Linked DNA regions of Flammeovirga yaeyamensis. The protein of the gene in region 2 interacts with the protein of the main gene of each other region in a pairwise test. Links are inferred from orthologs where the notes say so. Each region holds a gene or a part of one and is shown on either strand. Other genes may lie near its edges.

Region 1 (3,286 bases), 2.5 Mb from region 2 along the record:
TCAATTCGAACAACCTTAGTACCTGATGTTTGGAAAAAAGCATCCAAAATAAAAGTTCTTAATACGGAATGTATATCAGCTACTGCTAAAAAAGGACCTTGTGCCTGAAGCGATTTGTATAGATTTCTAAGTCCTTTAAAGCCGTTATGTTCCCCGTTTAAATCAGCTCCAAAAAAGGTTAACCTAGGAATATTTTCGAAAAAAGGCTTTAGAAACGGACGAGAAACCATAACGATTTCGGTATCCGGATTCTGCTTTAAAACCTCTTTAAGCACTGGAACGGTCATAGCCACATCGCCCATTGCTGAAAATCGAAATGCTAGAATTTTTTTTGACATGAAATAAACAGAATGTTGATAAACTTTAGTAATTCTAAGGTTAGACCATTGAAAAGCATAACCCGTCATAAAAATAAAAAGTTGTTTCCAAATACAAAGAGTAATATGAAAACAACTTTTAAAATAATCCTTATTAGAGGATCTATATCATATGATAAGGGAGGATTATTTACCTTCCTTATAAAGTACAGGGTTTAACGAAGGATCGTTGTACATTTTCATTTGCTTGTACACCTTCATGTATTTTTTACCTGCTGCAATATCATTTACTAATTCTTCGATAGCAGTTGATAAATCAACTCTTTGCTCCAAAAGAATATCCAATTTAGCTTGACAAGCTTCTTTGTGCTCAGGAGTAGCGTTTTCACGGTTTACTTCCTCTTGCATATGATAAATTTTCAAAGCAAGAATAGATAAACGGTCAATAGCCCATGCAGGAGACTCAGTATTGATACTTGCTCCATCTACCGCTGCAACATCTTTATATTTTTCCAAGAACCAACTGTCGATATATTCTACAACATCTGTTCTTTCTTGGTTAGAAGCATCAATACGTCTTTTGATTTTCAACGCTTCATCTGGATTAATTTGAGGGTCACGGATGATGTCCTCTAAGTGCCATTGCACAGTATCGATCCAGTTTTTAAGATATAATAGGTGTTGGATATCTTCCTTATCAAATGGGTTTTCGATAGGAGTATCTACGTGGTCTTTTATATGATAAGTATCGATGCTTTGTGCAAAGATTTTATTACAATTTTCTGTAAACTGCATAGATGCTTTTGTTTGTTATCTATAAATTTTCACAAAGATAGAAAAATGCATTAAGCATTCATCATTCTTTGTCTATTCGCTTCAAAAATGATGATACCGGCTGCAACACCAACATTCAATGAACTCACTTTACCTGTCATTGGAATTTTAGCCAATTTATCAGAGATATGAATTAATTCGCTATTGATACCGTCTTCCTCAGAACCCATAATAATAGCTGTTGGTCCTTCCAAATCGATGTAGTACACATCTTTAGAACCTTTCTCAGTACAAGAAACTAACTGAAGTCCTGCTTCTTGAATCTCAATTACTGTTTGAGTTAAATTGTCAACTCTTGCTACAGGAATATGGTTTAAGGCACCTGCTGATGTTCTTACAGCATCACTACCAATTTGTGCAGAACCTTTCTTAGGGATCACAATTAAATCTACTCCGGCACATTCCGCCGTTCTAGCGATGGCACCAAAGTTTCTAACATCAGTTACTCTGTCTAAAACCAGAACTAAAGGAACTTTACCTTCTTCGTAAGCAGTAGCAATTACATTTTGAGGATCCACATAGTCGATGGCTGGAACGAAACCAATCACCCCTTGGTGGTTCTTAGAAGTAATACGTTGTAATTTTTCTTGAGGAACACGAGAAACCACGATACCTGCTTTGTTGGCCATTTTATGAATTGCCGCCACAGACTCGTTAGATGAATCTCTTTGAATAAATAATTTCTCGAATTGTTTTCCTGCTTCTAAGGCCTCGAAGATCGGCTGAATACCATACATGATATCTTCAGCATTTGTTTTTGGACGTGGTGATCTTCTAAAATGATTCTTTTTATTATTATCGTACATAATATTGTAATGAACTTGGAAATGAACCCAGCACATAACTCTAATTGCACTTGGTTCCACATGCAAAGGTAATGGAAGAATTTAACAACTGATTAGAATAGTTGTAAACTTCTCATAATCATTTTATAAAAGGAGTGTTTTTTTTAGTTTACTTCATCATGTTGCTCACAAACATCGAATTGTGACATATCTTCTCTACCATTTGCAGAAATTTCGTCGTAGTTGCTTTGAATATCTGTTACACGGAATAACTCATCGTAATAGTACTCCCAGATTTCGTTATTTTCTTTATCTAAAGAAGGGACTCCCCAATTGGTAGAAGTCATGATACTGTTTCTATACAGCTTACCGTGATACTCAAGTTTACCATTTCCTCTATGGTGATAACCTAATAGTGCATGACATAATTCATGAGATACTGTAGAAAGCATCGCAGCTTCATCTCCATTCATATATTTCTTCCAATTCTTAGAAGTTTTATTGATGTTGACATTACTAGTCATTGGGTTACCCTTACCATTAATGCCTGAATAAGATGTTGTATGGATGGTGACTTTTTTATTTTTAAAGAAGACATTTCTTTTTGATGCCTCTTGAATATATCGATCGACCATAGGCTTTAATTTTAAAGCGTCTTGATCTTTGTATTCCACATTAACTTCATCAGCGGGAACGTGTTCGTCTAGTAAAACACATGACTGGAGGGAAACAAATAGCAGGAGTATGAATAGTAAGCGATGTTGCATGAGAGATATATAAATTATTGTTCTTATATATCTATTAACTCAAGACCAGCACATTAGATCGCAATTGTTAATACTTGTTCGGTTAATACGTTTTAACACAATTTAAAGGTTGTCGCAAAAGTCAATTATAAGCTGATAAGCCCCTTTAAAGTTACTTAAAGGCAAGGGAGTCCGATCGTTGACATCGTGATAATGAGTCCATGATTTTCCCATTAAATAAAAGAAAAATGAAGGTACTCCTGCTTCGCTGAAGAAATAATGATCAGAGTTAGCTGCTTTTCCTCTAGATTGTATAGAAGACAGATAATTGGCCTCCTTATTTAACGAGTCGAGTAATTGATATTGTTCCGTATATACTTTTCCATTCACGGCCATCATGCCGTCTTCACCAGTGCCAAATAAATCTAGATTCACTAGAAATTTGATTTGATCCAGAGGAATAAGTGGATGTTCGACATAATATTTAGAACCAATTAAACCTACTTCTTCACCACCAAAAGCAATAAAAACAATGGATTTTTCTGGAGGATTTTGTTGGTAATGTTTAGCAATTTCTAAAAGCATTGCCACTCCAGAAGCATTA
Region 2 (3,235 bases):
AAGCAACTGTTGGCTTGATTCCTCTTGCCTTCAAATTATCAACTTTACCTTCTTTGTCGTTGATGTTGATATTCTTTGCTTTTAGCTTCTCCGTTCTAAACTCAGAACCAATCACCACATCAAAAGAATTATTTAAATAGCGTTTGTTTACCTCTTCGGCAAATCTCACTTCAGAACCTGTACATAAAACTAATGTGTAACCCTCTTTTTTAAGACTATCCACAACAGTCATCATATAAGGATACACTCTGATATCGTGTTTCTTAAAAAACGATTTTAGATATTTTGGATATTTTGGATTGTTACTTAGTTCAGTTAAACCATTGACTAAATCATCCATAGTTTCAATCTGACTAGTACTATATTTCTTGGCAAAATCTGCCAATGCATAGTTTGGTGATTCAGAAATTAACGTTCCATCCATATCAAAAACAGCAATTTTATCTTGAGCTAGAACAAATTGTGAAACAAATAAAAGGGTAATTAGTAAAATCTTTTTCATTTTCTTCTGCGATTATAGTTTATATCCGTATTAACGTAAAGTTAAGAGTTTATTCATACCATATAAGATCATAAACTTCCCAATTAAGATCAAATACAATTTATTCACTTTTGTTTAGAATTCTGTTTTTTCAAAATTATAATACTATGATTTCTTGATGTAAGACAAAATAGAATCAATAGGTAAAAATTAGGAAAGGTTTGACTGATATTTAAACTTTTCTTATTAAATTATATCAAGCAAAACATCAAGAACTATACATGAAACTATATACTGCACAACAGATAAGAGATTGGGACAAATTCACTATTAAAAACGAACCCATCAAAAGTATTGATTTAATGGAACGTGCCGCTGGCAAATTAACTGATTGGTACCTTGAAAACTGTGGCGGTTATGAAGATGTGAGTATATTTTGTGGTATTGGAAATAACGGTGGTGATGGCTTAGTGATGGCAAGACTCCTCTCCAATGAACAATTTGATGTTAAAGTTTTCATTGTCCACTTTGGAGAAAATCCTTCTCCCGACTTTACTGAAAACTTAGAACGCTTACCTAAGAAAATTGATTGTGTCCACATCAAAGAATCTACTGATATTCCTGAGTTAAACAAAGAAACTGTGATTGTAGATTGCATTTTCGGATCAGGCATCTCTCGTCCTCCAAAAGGAATTACTTTGGATGTGATCACCAAAATCAATAAATCAAACAATCCAGTCATTTCAGTAGATATTGCTTCTGGACTGTATACCGATCATTATTCTACCCATTTTAATAGCATCGTAGAAGCGGATATCACTCTCACATTGGAAGTTCCAAAACTTTCTATGTTGTTCCCTGAAAACGAAAAGAATGTAGGTGAATTACATATACTAAAAATTGGATTAGATAAAGAATATGCAAGGACTGTAGATTCGAATTTCTATTTCACTACTTCACAGACAGCAGAAAAGATTTACAAACCTAGAAAGCGATTTGATCACAAAGGCAAGTTTGGTCATGTGTTATTAGTAGGCGGAAGTAAAGGTATGATTGGTGCCGTACAATTGGCCACTAGATCTGCTTTACGATCTGGTGCTGGTAAAACCTCTGTAATTGTTCCATCTTGTGGTTACGAAATCCTTCAAGCTACCTGCCCTGAAGCCATGTGTATTGCTGATCCATCTAGAAATCATATTGTCGCCTCTACTCTATTAAAGCCTTACACTGCCATTGGTATTGGACCAGGAATAGGAAAACATGAACAAACAAAAAAAGCGATCCGATCGATCATTGAAGACGCTGAAAAGCCGATTGTCTTAGATGCTGATGCTCTTAATCTGTTATCAGAAAATAGCGATTGGTGGGAAATGATTCCCGAAAACTCCATTTTAACTCCTCATGTTGGGGAATTCGAAAGACTAGCTGATATACATTTCATCAATTCATTTGACCGTTTAGAAGCCGCTTCAAAAATGGCTCAGGATCGAAAGGTGATTATTATTCTTAAAGGGGCAAATACTGCGGTCTGTTTACCAAATGGTGAAATTCACTTTAACTCTACTGGTAATCCAGGATTAGCCAAAGGTGGAAGTGGTGATGCTTTGTTGGGATTAATTACTGGTTTACTCGGACAAAAATACAATTCCATGGAAGCAGCTATTCTTGGTGTCTACATTCATGGAAAAGCTGGTGATTATGCCGCACAGAATATGAGTATAGAATCTGTGACCACTTCTGATGTGATTGATCATATTGGGAAAGTGTTTCTTGGGTTTTAGTCTCAAAAGGTTTCTCGGGATGTTGAAACTAAGCTAATTTAAAAATCTTAGTCGGCGTTTCCATCCCTTTCAATTTCACATCACCAATTTCTTCAATGTCAACATCACTCTTTTCCATGCGATCAAAGATGTTTTCTGAGATTAAAAACTGACTGTTATACGTCTTATTTAAAGATTCTATTCTTGCAGCTATGATCACGTTCTTTCCTGTAAGTGAATAGGCTTTTCTTTCGTCGTTACCTATGTTACCTGCTACAATATTTCCGCTATGAAGGCCGATCCCAATCTTTATTTCGGGTATTTTCTCCTCTTCCACTAATTGATTTATACATTGAAGTATTTCAAAGCCTGACTTTACTGCATCCTTTTCATGCCCATCATATTTGATAGGTGCTCCGAAAACTGCCATCAAACCATCTCCTAATAATTGAAGAACTACCCCATTATTTTTTCGAATAATTTCTATCAATTCACCAAAAACAATATTCTGAAATTTAGCAACCTCTGAGGGAGCTCGTGAATCTGCAAAAACAGTAAAATCTCGAATATCTAGGAACATAATGGAGGCATCAAAATTAGTGGTTTTAATTTCTTCTTCGCTGCTAATCATATGCTGAGCGATTTTCTGAGAGATCTGCTGACCAAATAGGCCCCTAATTTTTTCCAATAACCTTTTAGTGACTTTTTGCTCCTGACGTAAATTATGTTCCAATCGTTTTGTCGATTGAGCATAGAAATTAATTAAAAGAGACGTAATTATTATGGTAAAGACTGCATTTGAAATATAGGAAAAATGCAGCATATCTGTATCTAAAGAATAGATACCATGTTTAAAAACAATGGATATTGTTACATAGACTATGCAGATTAATATCAATAATCCGAATTGTACTTTTCTATTCCAATTTGGATTAAAAAAGCTAAGGCCTGCTAAATAGATTAACCAAAAATGAGCACCAAATCCCCATCCTAA

What was found.
Region 1: the proteins of KMW28_RS12455 (region 2) and rlmB interact in binary tests that used the Escherichia coli proteins (3 or more experiments, as listed by UniProt). The link is inferred for Flammeovirga yaeyamensis from one-to-one orthologs.

What each region holds. Positions count from the first base shown.
Region 1 is NZ_CP076132.1:609,440-612,725, forward strand. Bases 61-3,006 are described here. They hold rlmB (23S rRNA (guanosine(2251)-2'-O)-methyltransferase RlmB), read right to left. Parts: upstream 1,958-3,006; coding sequence 1,163-1,957; downstream 61-1,162. Other genes in these bases: KMW28_RS02440 (glycosyltransferase family 9 protein), read right to left, coding at 61-338; KMW28_RS02445 (DUF4254 domain-containing protein), read right to left, coding at 504-1,112; KMW28_RS02455 (hypothetical protein), read right to left, coding at 2,101-2,703; KMW28_RS02460 (M28 family metallopeptidase), read right to left, coding at 2,806-3,006. In the rest of the region: more of KMW28_RS02440, read right to left, coding at 1-60; more of KMW28_RS02460, read right to left, coding at 3,007-3,286. UniProt on the Escherichia coli protein: Specifically methylates the ribose of guanosine 2251 in 23S rRNA.
Region 2 is NZ_CP076132.1:3,149,136-3,152,370, forward strand. Bases 118-3,012 are described here. They hold KMW28_RS12455 (NAD(P)H-hydrate dehydratase), read left to right. Parts: upstream 118-762; coding sequence 763-2,262; downstream 2,263-3,012. Other genes in these bases: KMW28_RS12450 (HAD family hydrolase), read right to left, coding at 118-502; KMW28_RS12460 (adenylate/guanylate cyclase domain-containing protein), read right to left, coding at 2,291-3,012. Outside these bases: more of KMW28_RS12450, read right to left, coding at 1-117; more of KMW28_RS12460, read right to left, coding at 3,013-3,235. UniProt on the Escherichia coli protein: Bifunctional enzyme that catalyzes the epimerization of the S- and R-forms of NAD(P)HX and the dehydration of the S-form of NAD(P)HX at the expense of ADP, which is converted to AMP.